2 linked regions of the Sphaerotilus montanus genome follow. The protein of the gene in region 2 interacts with the protein of the main gene of each other region in a pairwise test. Links are inferred from orthologs where the notes say so. Each region holds a gene or a part of one and is shown on either strand. Other genes may lie near its edges.

Region 1 (5,675 bases), 3.0 Mb from region 2 along the record:
CGTGGGTTCAGTCGTCGTGCACCAGCAGGTCCACGACACGCAGTTCGGTGCCGCCGGTCGGCTGCAGTTGAAAGCCGCCGCAGCGCGGGCAGGCGTCGGCGCGCGAGGTGATCTCGACCGTCTCGCAGCAGCGCAGGCACCACGCCGTGCCGGGCGGCTCGTCGATCAGGATCTCGGCGCCTTCCAGGCAGGTGCCCGGGATGCTGGCGTCCAGCGCGAACCGTAGCGCGCGCACCTCTACGCCGCTGAGCGCGCCCGCCTCCAGCCGCAACTGCGACACGCGGCGAAAGCCTTCGCGCTCGGCCGCGTCCTCGACCAGCCGCACGACGCCGCCCGCCAGACTGAGTTCATGCATGGCGCACCTCGAATTCGACACAGGGATCAAAGGCGACCGCGAGCAGCCGCGCCGCCGCGTCCCGCTGCGCCGGGTCGGTGTCCCGCAGCGCCGCGAGCGCGTGCGCCAGTGTGCCTGCGGGGTGGAAGTTCCATTCGGTCGGCGCGAGCACCTGCCAGGCCTGCACGCGCTGGCCGTCTGCGTCGAGCTGCACGCGGTGGACCAGCAGCCCGCGTGCCGTCTCGCACCAGGCCAGCCCGGCGCCGCGGCCCAGCGCGCAGGCACCGTGGTCCAGCCGGTCCGCGCCGTCCGGCGCACCCAGCCGCAGCACCTCGACCAGCCGCGCGACCAGCCGCAGCCACACCGTGCCGTCCAGCGGCGGGGTGCTGGCGTCGACGTCGGCGCGGCGGCTCCACGGTCCGGTGTCGGCGGGCTGGCCATGCCAGTGCGGGCGGGCACAGAAGGCCGGGTCGTCCGCCATCGCCTGTCCGAGCAGCGCCCAGTCGCTGGCGGCCGGCCGCAGCGACCGGCCCGGTGTGGCCAGCGTGCGCGCGGCCGGGCCGATCTGGTGCAGCAGCCGGACCAGTGCGCCGGGCGTGCCGAAGCGCACCGTCTGCTCCACCCAGCGCGTGGCCCAGCCGGTCGGATCGGCGTCGTGGCGCTGCAGCCAGTCGGCGGGGGTGTGGCCGAGCCACTTGTGGGCGAGCCAGACGGGCAGGGCCTCCAGCCGGTCGGCCGGGGGCAGGTCGTCGCGCCACAGCGGGCAGGTGCGCAGCAGCAGCGCGCCTTCGTCGCTGCGGCCGTCCTGGCGCAGCAGGCGCGGCCAGTCGTGGCCGATGCGCAGGATCTGCTCGCGGGCGGTGGCCAGGCGCAGGGTCTGGGCAGCCGCTGCCGGGTCGTCGGCCGGCTCGCCCCGGGCGGCGCGGATCGCGGCGATGGCGGTCAGCCGGTGGGCCGCGGCGCACAGCGTGAACACCGCGCCGAGCAGCGCCGGCATCTCGCCCGCGCGGCGGCCCGGCGCCAGGCGCGGCAGCAGGTCCGGGCGGGTGCTGTGGATCGCCGCCGGCGGGGCCACGCCGGGGCGCAGGTGCATGCGACCGGCCAGCGGTTCCGGGGCGAGTGTCATGCGCAGGCCTCGGCCGTGGTCGGCTGGCGCAGCAGGCGCAGCACCTCGCGCGCCGTGGCCACCGCGGCGGGCTGGTCGGCGAAGCCGAACATCGGCGAGAACAGCGAGGCCTGCTCGAAGGCCCCGATCGACGGCTCGTGCGCGCCGAGGAAGTCCAGCGGATGTGCGCCGTAGCGCCGCACGGCGGTGGCGCCGACCGGCAGCAGCCCGGCCGCAGCCGCGTCGGCCACCGGGGTGACAGGCAGGCGCAGCACGTTCATGAACCACGGCGTCACCAGCACGCCCATCAGCATGGGCAGCGCCACCGACGCGGACTTCGATCCCACCGCGACCGGTTCCCGCACGAACCCGACCGCCTGCACCGACAGCCCCGCGTGCAGCACCGGCACGCCGCGCATCCGCGTCGTGGCGATGCGGCGGAAGGTGGCCTCCAAGACCTCCAGCCGGTCAGCCATCACCGAGCACCATGAACTGTTCGGCCTCGCCGTCGCACTGCGGGCAGCGCCAGTGCGCAGGCAGGGCGGTGAAGGCCGTGCCGGGCGCGATCTGCCAGACCTCGTCGCCGACTGCCGGGTCGTAGACCCACCAGCAGATCTTGCATTCGAGCCGCGCGTCGGCTGGCAGCCGCGCCGCGTCGCCGAGGTAGCTGCCCTCGAAGCCCTGGAAGCCCGCGGCGCCGGTCGCCGTGCTCATGCCTGCTCCACCCACTGCAGCACCTCGACCAGCCGCTCGGCCGAATCCGCCAGGTCCTCCGGCGCGGCGCACGCCACCTCCGGCAGCCCGCAGACCTCGACCGCGTTCAGGATCACCGTGTCCTGCGAGTTGTAGTAGACGACGCGCCAGGTGTGGGCGGCGCAGGCGTTGGTGATGCGGCAGTTGCCGTAGCCGCGCGAGAGGATGACGATGCGGCCGGTGCCGAGCTGGTGGTCGATCCAGGCGATGTCCTCCAGCGTCACCGGCAGCAGCGTCAGGTTGACGACCTGCGGCGCATCGCCCGCGCGCCAGTGCTGGCGGTGCGCGGCCAGCTCGACCAGGATCGAGCCGGCGTTGAGCACGTTCGGCGGCAGCACCGCCGGCTCGGGTGGCACCGGCCGCGTGTCCTCGGCGGCGATGCGGTGCAGCAGCGCCGGGACCGCGCCGACCTCGATGGTGTCGAGCACGCGCCCGTCGTCGCAGCGCTCGATCACCCGCCAGACCCCGGCGAAGACCGACTCCTGGATCTGCGCCCGCGGCGCGCTGGGTGCGCGGCCCGGCTCGGCCAGCACCTGCGCGCTGACCTCGCCCTCGCCGAGCACCTGGTTGATGAGCGCCAGATCGGCCGCTGCCAGCCCGTCCAGCCGCACCGGCGCGACCGCCTCGCCGCGCAGCACCGCCTGCAGCCGCGCCAGCACCTCGTGCAGCGTGGACACGGCGCCCGCGTGGCCGGCGAGTTCCTCCGGCTCGGGCAGTGGCGGGGCGCGGAAGGTGCTCATGCCTTGGGGCATGGCGATGTAGTTCAGCGACTCGTCCTCGTCGCCGCTCTGGCTGCCGGGGCCGAGGGCGACGACCGGGATGGGGAAGGGCTTGATGTCGAAGGGCAGGGCCATGGCGATCGGTTCCGGTTCCAGGTTCAGTGGCATGCGCTGGCGCCAGCGGTGGCGCTGACGACGGGAATGCCGACGCCGGGCACGCGCGACGGCGCCGTCGCCAGGGCGGCCTGCACCTGGGCGACGTAGTCGGTCCAGTCGTGCATGCCGGGCAGGACGCTGACGTAGCGGCCCTCGCGCAGGAAGACCAGCGCCGGCCAGCGCAGCACGCCGTAGCGGCGGGCCAGCGCGTCCTCGTCCCCGCGGGCCGCGACGGCGATCCGGAAGCGGCCGCCGACGGCGCGCTGCAGCTCCGGCAGCACGACGGCCACGTCCAGCGCTTCCGGAAACCGCACCGGGTCGCCGCCGAGCAGCAGCACCCGGTCGCCTCCTTCGGCGGACCAGGCGTCCACGCTGTCGGGGGTGACGAGTCGGGCGTCGAACGCGCGGACGAGGCGGGCCACCAGCGGGTGCAGGTCGGTGGTGTCCGGGGACAGGGTGGTGGTGGGCATCGTCGTCATCGTCATGGGGTCTGTCCGGTCAGCGCGGCCAGCTGGGCCGCATCCATGGCCGACGGCAGCACGAAGGCCGCCGCGGTGTTCGTCAGTTCATGGCCCTGCATCGCCGCGGCGACCAGGTCCAGCGTGGCGTCGATCTCGGCGGCACGCTCGGGGCTGAGGCGTTCCTGCGCGCTGTCGAGGAAGACCAGCACCCACTCACCCGGCGCGCAGTCGCCGACCAGCGCGGTGTTGACGAGCCGCGACTCGCCCCGACCGTGCGCCCAGGCATGGCCGGCGGGCGTGTTGCGGCGCTCGGTGATGCACATCGGCAGTCCCATGCACATGCTCAGGCACTCCTCGGCATGAAACGTTCGTCGCCGACACGGCAGGCCTGTTCCGCCGCCGGCCGCCCCGCCTCGTAGGCGCCGAGCGACAGCGTCGGCACCGTCACCGACTCGTCGCCCGCCAGCGGTGCCTCGCGCGGCTGCGGCGCGGCACCCCATTCACGCAGCCGCTCGACAGCCAGCGCCACGGCGTCGTCCACCGCCAGCCGGATGCGCGGGCGCAGGCTGCCGCCGTAGTCCTCCAGCTCCTCGGGCTGGCAGCCGATCAGCAGCACCTGGCGCGGGTAGCGCTCGGTGAGCAGCGCCAGCATCAGCACCTCCTGGAAACCGGTCTGGTGCAGGCTCATCTTCTTGGCGCCCATGAAGCGCGGCACCTCGTCGTCCTCGATCAGCCGCATCGTGCCGGGCTCCAGCCCGTAGTCGATGGCGTCGAAGATCAGCAGCCGCTCGGCGCCCTGCACATGGTGGATCAGGTACAGGCCCTGCGTGCCGCCGTCGATCAGGTCGACGTGCGGCGCGAAGGACCACTGCTGCTGCAGCGCCTCGACGCAGCGCACGCCGAAGCCCTCGTCCGCCCACAGCACGTTGCCAATGCCGAGCACGACGATGGGACCGGCGGTGTCGGTGGTGCTGGTGGTGTCGTTCAGGGAGACGGTCATGTCAGTCCTTGAACGTGCGGTAGCCGGAGATCATCGTGCTGACGATGCTCTGGCGGCCCATGATGTCCTCGCGGATCGCGGCGTACACATGCAGCGTCACGAAGATCACCATGCCCCACATGCCCATGCGGTGCCAGGTGTGGACGTCCTGCGACTGGCCCATCAGCGGGATGACCCAGCCGAACAGCTGCTCCTGCCACGAGCCCATCTGCGCGCCTTCGCCGTACAGCGCGAAGCCGGTGCAGACCATGAACACCGAGAACAGGAAGAAGCCGCAGAACATCGCCAGCCGCGCCATCGGGTTGTGGCCGACGTACTGGTTGGGGCGCGGGGAGAGAAAGGCGTACCACTTGAGCATGCTGATCACCTCGCGCCAGTACGCGGGCGTGAACACCGGCAGCGTGAACAGCTCCCGGGCGTGGTGGTTGCCGACGAACGCCCAGTAGATCCGCCCCAGCAGCCCGACCGCGAACACGTAGCCCGCCGCGAAGTGCGCGAAGCGGATGTAGCCCATCAGGAAGTGGTCGCTGGCCTCGCCGGGCATCGTCGGCAGCGGCGCGCCGATGAAGTAGCCCGTGACGGCCAGCACGGTGATCGCCAGCGCGTTGACCCAGTGCCACAGGCGCACCGGAGCTTCGTAGACGTAGACCGACTGGATCGACTGGCCGTGGACGACGGCGTCGGTGTCGATGCCGGTGGCCGTCACGGCGGAGTGGTGGTTGCTCATGGCGAGCCCCTTCACACGCGGGTCAGCAGAACCAGGCCGGTCACGCCGACCCCCGCGCCGAGCAGCCGCCATGCCACGCCGTGCAGGCGCAGCATCGCGTGCCCCAGGCCCAGGCCGGCGCTGTGCAGCAGCGCGGTCGTGGCCAGGAAACCGAGCGCGTAGCCGACGAAGCCACCACCGGCGGGCAGTTCGGCGCCGTGGGCCAGCCCGTGCATCAACGCCGCCAGGCCCACCAGCACCAGGCCGCCGCGGGCTGGAATCCGCTGGGCGAACGCCAGCATCGCGCCGAAGACGACCACGCTCAGCGCGATCAACGCCTCGGTGCCCGGCAGCACCAGCCCGGCGGCGCCCGCCAGTGCGCCGGCCAGCAGCGCGGCCATGAAGGTGGCGGGCCCCGTGATCCGCTGACCGATCGGCAGC
Region 2 (7,309 bases):
CGCGAAACTGCCGGCCACAGGCACCAATCCTGCCGCCGGGGACTACTGCATCGCCCTCAGCCTGGACGAGGAAACCGCCACGGGAACCCCGCCCTGCCTGACGCAGGACAAGTTCTGCCTGACGAGCTGGTACACCTTTGACGGAGCCGTGCGCTTCCAGTGACCGCCGCGTGCGCGGTGTGTCACGGTGAGACGGACGGGGTCTGCAGGCTTGCCCGGATAATTGCCGTCTATGCGAGTCTTCCGTGGCATCCACCACCCCGATCTGGCGCCCGCCTGCGCCCTGACGATCGGCAATTTCGACGGCGTCCACCGTGGCCACCAGGCCATGCTCGCGCTGCTGATCAACGAGGCGCGCCACCGCGGCCTGCCGAGCTGCGTGATGACCTTCGAGCCGCACCCGCGCGACTTCTTCGCGATGAAGGCCGGTACACCCGAGAAGGCGCCCGCCCGGATCGCCACGCTGCGCGACAAGCTGCAGGAGCTGGAGCGCTGCGGCGTCGACCAGGTCGTGCTGATGCGCTTCGACGAGCGGCTGGCCAGCCAGTCGCCGCAGGCCTTCATCGACGACGTGCTGGTACGCGGGCTGGGTGCGCGCTACGTGCTGGTCGGCGACGATTTCCGTTTCGGTGCGAAGCGGACCGGCGATTACGCGATGCTGGACGCCGCGGGCAGCGCGGCCGGCTTCGACGTGGCACGGATGCTGAGCTACGAGGTGCACGGGTTGCGCGTGTCGAGTTCGGCCACCCGCGAGGCGCTGGCCCGCGGTGACATGGAGCGCGCCGCCGAACTGCTCGGGCGCCCCTACAGCGTCAGCGGCCACGTGACCCACGGGCGCAAGCTTGGCCGCGGTCTGGGCGCGTCCAGCGAGGGCGGCGACGACGGTTTCCGCACGCTCAACCTGCGCTTTCCCTTCCACCGCTCGGCGGCCGCGGGCATCTACGTCGTGCGGGTCCACGGACTGTCCGGACAGGCGATCAACGGCGTGGCAAGCCTGGGCGTGCGGCCCACGGTGGAAGATGCCGGGCGCATCCTGCTGGAGACACACTGCCTCGACTGGCCGGCCGGACTGGGCCGCGAAGGGGGGTACGGTAAACTCGTGCGCGTGGAACTACTGCACAAACTGCGCGACGAGGCCCGCTACGACGGCCTGGACGCCCTCACCGCCGCGATCCGTCAGGACGTGGTGAACGCGCGTGCGTGGTTCGACACCCACGCCGCCGACCGTCGCCAGACCACGCGCGACCGAATTTGAACGCGGCGCCCCCACGCCGCCACCGCCCCTTTTCGTCATTCCCGCGCACGCGGGAACCCACCCCCGCAGTGCCCCTGCCCCCACCGCTTTTCCCTTCGTGGATTCCCGCCTGCACGGGAATGACGGCCGGGCGGGCGGATTGAACGAAGCGCCATGACTCAGACACCCGACACCTCGACACCCACGCCCGCCACCGACTACCGAGCGACGCTCAACCTCGCCGACACCCCCTTCCCGATGCGCGGCGACCTGCCCAAGCGCGAAGCGGGCTGGGTGAAGGACTGGAACGAAGGCGGCCTCTACCAGCGCCTGCGCGTCGCCCGCCAGGGCCAGCCGCTGTTCGTGCTGCACGACGGCCCGCCCTACGCCAACGGCAAGCTCCACATCGGCCACGCGCTGAACAAGGTGCTCAAGGACATGATCGTCAAGTCGCGCCAGCTCGGCGGCTTCGACGCGCAGTACATCCCCGGCTGGGACTGCCACGGCCTGCCGATCGAGAACGCGATCGAGAAGCTGCACGGCCGCAAGCTCTCGCGCGACGACATGCAGGCCAAGTCGCGCGCCTTCGCCACCGAGCAGATCAACCAGCAGCGCGAGGACTTCAAGCGCCTGGGCGTGCTCGGCGACTGGGAGCGGCCGTACCGGACGATGGATTTCGCGAATGAAGCGGGCGAGCTGCGCGCGTTCAAGCGCGTGATCGAGCGCGGCTTCGTCTACCGCGGCCTGAAGCCGGTGTACTGGTGCTTCGACTGCGGCTCGTCGCTGGCCGAGTTCGAGATCGAGTACGCGGACAAGAAGAGCGACACGCTGGACGTGGCCTTCGAGACCAACGACGCTGCCGCACTCGCCGCCGCGTTCGGCCTCGCCGCGCTGCCCGAGGCGAAGCAGGCGTTCGCGGTGATCTGGACCACCACCGCGTGGACCATCCCCGCCAACCAGGCGCTGAACGCCCACCCCGAACTCGTCTACGCGCTGGTGGACACGCCGCGCGGCGTGCTGATGCTGGCCGAGTCGCTGGTCGAGAAGTGCCTGGAGCGCTACAAGCTCGAAGGCACGGTGCTCGCCACGACGACCGGTGAACACCTGCGCGGGCTGAACTTCCGCCATCCCCTGTACGACGTGGACGCCGGCTACCAGCGCCTGTCGCCGCTGTATCTGGCCGACTACGTGACGGCTGGCGACGGCACCGGCATCGTCCACTCGGCCCCGGCCTACGGCGTGGACGACTTCAACTCCTGCGTCGCGCACGGGCTGAAGTACGACGAGATCCTGAACCCGGTGCAGGGCAACGGCCAGTACGCAGAAGACCTGCCGCTGTTCGGCAGCCTGAACATCTGGAAGGCCTGCCCCGTCATCATCGACACGCTGCGCCAGCACGAGCGCCTGATGGCCACGCAAGCCATCACGCACAGCTACCCGCACTGCTGGCGCCACAAGACCCCCGTGATCTACCGCGCCGCGGCGCAGTGGTTCGTGCGCATGGACGAGGGCGAAGGCGTGTTCACGAAGGACAAGGCGCCGAAGACCCTGCGCCAGCTCGCGCTCGACGCCATCGACCAGACCCAGTTCTACCCCGAGAACGGCAAGACCCGCCTGCGCGACATGATCGCCAACCGGCCGGACTGGTGCATCTCGCGCCAGCGGTCGTGGGGCGTGCCGGTACCGTTTTTCCTGCACAAGGATTCGGGCGAGCTGCACCCGCGCACGATGGAGATCCTCGACCAGGCGGCGGACATCGTCGAACAGGGCGGCATCGAGGCGTGGAGCCGCGTGACGACCGAGGAGATCCTGGGGTCGGACGACGCGCCGCACTACACCAAGAGCACCGACATCCTGGAGGTCTGGTTCGACTCCGGCTCGACCTTCCAGCACGTGCTGCGCGGCAGCCACGCGCACGCCTACCCCGGCCCGTGTTTCCACGCGGAAGGCCCGGAAGCAGACCTGTACCTCGAAGGCCATGACCAGCACCGCGGCTGGTTCCACTCGTCGCTGCTGCTGGGCTGCGCGCTGTACGACCGCGCGCCCTACCGCGGCCTGCTGACCCACGGCTTCGCCACCGACGGCCAGGGCCGCAAGATGAGCAAGAGCCTGGGCAACACGGTCGAGCCGCAGACGATCAGCAACAAGCTCGGTGCCGAGATCGTGCGGCTGTGGGTGGCCTCGACCGACTACTCGGGCGACCTGAACATCGACGACAAGATCCTCGCCCGCGTGGTGGACGCCTATCGCCGCATCCGCAACACGGTGCGCTTCCTGCTGGCGAACACGAGCGATTTCGACCCGGCGACGGACCTGGTGGCGGATGCCGACCTGCTCGAAGTCGACCGCTACGCGCTGGCCCGCGCGGCGCAGTTGCAGGCGGAGATCCTCGCGCACTATCAGGTGTACGAGTTCCACCCGGTGGTGTCGAAGCTGCAGGTCTACTGCTCGGAAGACCTGGGCGCGTTCTACCTCGACGTGCTGAAGGACCGGCTCTACACGACCGCGCCGAAGTCGCTGGCCCGCCGCTCGGCGCAGACCGCGCTGTGGAAGATCACGAACGCGATGCTGCGCTGGATGGCACCGTTCCTGAGCTTCACGGCGGAAGAAGCGTGGGGCCAGTTCGCGGGCGGCGCGTCACAAGGCTCGATCTTCTTCGAGACCTACGCCGACCTGGGCACGCCGGACGAGGCGCTGCTGGCGAAGTGGGCGCAGGTGCGCACGGTGCGCGAAGCGGTGAACAAGGAGATCGAGCACGTGCGCAGCGGCGGCACGGTCGGCTCCTCGCTGCAGGCGACGGTGGCAATCACGGCGCCGCAGGCGGAGTTCGACGTGTTGGCATCGCTCGGCGACGACCTGAAGTTCGTGCTGATCACCTCGTCGGCAAGCCTGTCGGTGGGTGAGGCGCTGCAGATCACGGTGACGCCGAGTGCGGCGGTGAAGTGCGAGCGGTGCTGGCACTACTGCGACGACGTGGGGGTGAATCCGGCGCATCCGACGCTCTGTGGGCGCTGCGACAGCAACCTGCATGGCGCGGGTGAGGTCCGGTCGGTCGCCTGACCGACCAAGACCATGCCGGCGCAGTGCGCGCCGGCATGGGGTTCACCAGTGTCGCTCGATCAGCCCGATCCGGCGCCCGATCCGGCTGACCAGCAGGTGGTACTTCAAGCGCCAGCCGTCCATCGGCGACTGGGTGGGCGCAGGCGGCGGTGGCAATCCACGCGCCGCTTCGAAGCTCGCCCGCGACAGGTAGATCATCACCGCGGTCTTGTACGGCAGGTGGATCACGCGGCCAAAGTCGAACCCCGCCTGCACCAGCCGCAGCAGCACCTTGCGGTTGCGGATGTCCGGCTCGCCGACCAGCCGCTGGACCGAAGGGTCACGGAAGATCCAGGCCGCGATGGCCTGGAAGGTGTAGTACGCGGCAGCCGGCAGCGGTTTCTCGACCGGGCCGAGCATCAGGTGAAAACCCCGGTCACCCTGCAACACCGGGTAGAACCGACGCAGATCATCGGCGTTCACGTCGTACGACTGGAACATGAACAAGCGCTCGCCCGTGGACGCCAGGATGCCGAAGATGACATCGCAGGTGCCGCTGGCCTCGATTCCGGCGAACTTCTCGCGGATCTCCGCCACCGTCTTGCCCTGCAGGCCCCAGAAGCGGGCGTAGTCGCGGCTGAACCAGTCGTGCAGCAGCGGCGCATCCTCGTCGAGCACCATCTTGCGCAGCACGACGGTGCCGCTGGGGCCGAACGGAACCTCGAGCGGCGTGGACGGCGCGCTCATGCCGGCACACCAGTCGGTGCACCCTGCAGGTTCGTTCGGGTTTCCAGCAGGGCCAGCAAGGGCTGCAGGGAGGGGCCGCAGGCGCGGGTGCGCAGATCATCCAGCGTGATCGTCGTCGACTGGTAGCGCTGCAGGGTGCGGTGGGTGGCGTCCAGCTCCTGACGGCAGAACGGGAACACCAGCTCCGTCGCCAGCCGCAGGCGGCGCGCGGCCGACACCCGCACATCACCGCCGACTTGGTCGATCAGATAGCCGCCGTTGCCCGAATTCACCAGACTGGCATTCACCAGCGCCGTGCGCACCTCGGGCATCTCCAGCTCGTCCAGCAGTGCCAGCACGACCTGGATGAAATTACCCATCACCGTGCGGTCGTCATACCCCTCGCCGGGCACATGGTAGGACTTGTCCAGACAGTTCTTCACCAGCGCCTGCTCGGCCTCGTTCAGGACGCCGTCGCGGGACTGGAGGCTCCACAGGGACTGCGCGCACAGATACTGCGTCAGGCGGACCAGCAACTCCAGACGGGACGTGGCGTAGACATAGGCATAGAACTCGTCCCAGTCGCCGATGCTGTTCAGCGCGCGCAAGGCCTCCACCGAGTCCAGCGGCTTGTCGAAGGTGCCGTTCATCGTCACATCGAGGAAGTCGAGGATCAGCTTCTTGCTCCCCGCACAGCCCTTGCCGCCCGCGGAGATCAGCGTGCCGGAGCCGTCGGCCATCTCGTAGAGTTCGGCGGCCGTCAGCGGGTCGTCGTGCAGCACGGCCAGATCGCCCCGCTCCATGAACGTGCGCACGATCATGAACGGCCCGACGCCCAGCGTGAAGAACGCGGTCTCGAGCGCCGGCAGCGACGTGATCGGGTTGCTGCGCTTGCGCGCCAGATAGGCGGGCCAGGCGGCACCCAGCTTCGAGAAGACATAGCCCTGGCGCAGCGTCAGCCGCGGGCCGGACAGGCCGCGGCGGCGGATGTAGTCGTTGCGCAGCAGCGTGGTGAACTGCAGCGCGTCGCCCCACACGGCCATCACCTGGCGCAGCGCCGTCACGTTGATCGGCAGACCGTTGCGAGAGCCTTCGAACTTGCAGATCTTGTGCTCGGTCTCGATCACTTCCTTGTAGACGTCGGGGCCGGTGTTGTTTTCTCCGATCTGCCGACCATCATGGGAATGGAAAGTGCAGATGCCGTTCCAGACGTCATAATCGAATTCCATGTTCGGTCGCTGGTACGGCGGAGGCTTCAGCACGGAATACATCCGTACGGCCATCCGGTTGAAGCGCTTGGAATAGAACAGTTTTTTCGCCAGAGCCGACATCGAGTGCAATCTGCTGTTGTTGATTGTTGATAGTTGAGTTTCTGACAGGTCCCGTGTCCGCAATGCCCACCCGCAGACAGGACCCATCCCCACCGCCCCGGTCCGGTCATCATCTTTCCGGACTTCCGTCTGCACTTTGCCGACCCTTCCTGCTCATGGGCAAGGCTGTGCAGACCAACAATTGGACACCAATAGTCCAATCGAGCAAAATTTCACGAACTTTTTTTGCAAGTTTTTTCAAATTTCGCTATTGGGGTCATGGTCCCCTGCATCCCTGCGTCCGGCTGCGTGGTCACGTCCATCCGATTTCACGTTTACAGTGCCGCCCTGATCTGTCCCAGAACTCCCTCAGCCCTCTCAGGTGGCCGCCGATGCGCTCCAAGTCCCGTTCATCCCTGTCCCGCTCCTCCTCGGCCTCGCTGACGCCCTGGCTGGTGCTGGCACTGCTGGTCATCGCCGCTGACCAGGCCACCAAGTGGCTGATCATTCCCCGCTTCCAGCTCGGCGACGGCCAGGTCATCACCAGCTTCTTCAACCTCGTGCGGGTCCACAACACCGGTGCGGCGTTCTCGTTCCTCGCGCAGGCTGCCGGCTGGCAGCGCTGGTTCTTCATCGGTCTGGGGGCCGCCGCCTCGGTGATGTTCATCTGGATGCTGAAGAAGCACGCCGAGCAGCGTCTGTTCAGCTTCAGCGTGGCAATGCTGCTGGGCGGAGCCATCGGCAACGTCATCGACCGTGCATGGCACGGCTACGTGGTGGACTTCCTGCAATTCCACTGGGACTGGCTCGCACCGCTCTTTCCGGGCGGCTACTTCCCGTCGTTCAATGTCGCCGACTGCGCCATCACGGCCGGGGCGATCGGGCTGATCCTGGACGAGCTGTTGCGGGTGCGCCGCAGTTGAGCGGCCGGGGCGGCTCCTTCGGGTGATGTCCCGATGGCGGTGACGCCGGTCGGCTCCTATCGTCCGACATCGAATCA

The links. The genes of interacting proteins can lie anywhere in the genome.
Region 1: the proteins of ileS (region 2) and BDD16_RS16270 interact in binary tests that used the Escherichia coli proteins (3 or more experiments, as listed by UniProt). The link is inferred for Sphaerotilus montanus from one-to-one orthologs.

What each region holds. Positions count from the first base shown.
Region 1 is NZ_JACCFH010000001.1:3,560,276-3,565,950, forward strand. What follows is about bases 2,701-5,494. They hold BDD16_RS16270 (HyaD/HybD family hydrogenase maturation endopeptidase), read right to left. Parts: upstream 4,529-5,494; coding sequence 3,872-4,528; downstream 2,701-3,871. Other genes in these bases: BDD16_RS16255 (hydrogenase expression/formation protein), read right to left, coding at 2,701-3,079; BDD16_RS16260 (thioredoxin domain-containing protein), read right to left, coding at 3,070-3,552; BDD16_RS16265 (HypC/HybG/HupF family hydrogenase formation chaperone), read right to left, coding at 3,549-3,863; cybH (Ni/Fe-hydrogenase, b-type cytochrome subunit), read right to left, coding at 4,530-5,255; BDD16_RS16280 (HupE/UreJ family protein), read right to left, coding at 5,267-5,494. Also shown: BDD16_RS16235 (hydrogenase maturation nickel metallochaperone HypA/HybF), read right to left, coding at 8-355; BDD16_RS16240 (hydrogenase formation protein), read right to left, coding at 348-1,460; [NiFe]-hydrogenase assembly chaperone HybE, read right to left, coding at 1,457-1,915; BDD16_RS16250 (rubredoxin), read right to left, coding at 1,908-2,153; more of BDD16_RS16255, read right to left, coding at 2,150-2,700; more of BDD16_RS16280, read right to left, coding at 5,495-5,675.
Region 2 is NZ_JACCFH010000001.1:609,524-616,832, forward strand. What follows is about bases 1,028-4,494. They hold ileS (isoleucine--tRNA ligase), read left to right. Parts: upstream 1,028-1,408; coding sequence 1,409-4,294; downstream 4,295-4,494. Other genes in these bases: BDD16_RS02610 (bifunctional riboflavin kinase/FAD synthetase), read left to right, coding at 1,028-1,255; BDD16_RS02620 (GNAT family N-acetyltransferase), read right to left, coding at 4,337-4,494. Also shown: BDD16_RS22780 (hypothetical protein), read left to right, coding at 1-163; more of BDD16_RS02610, read left to right, coding at 233-1,027; more of BDD16_RS02620, read right to left, coding at 4,495-5,020; BDD16_RS02625 (hypothetical protein), read right to left, coding at 5,017-6,228; lspA (signal peptidase II), read left to right, coding at 6,702-7,232. UniProt on the Escherichia coli protein: Catalyzes the attachment of isoleucine to tRNA(Ile). As IleRS can inadvertently accommodate and process structurally similar amino acids such as valine, to avoid such errors it has two additional distinct tRNA(Ile)-dependent editing activities.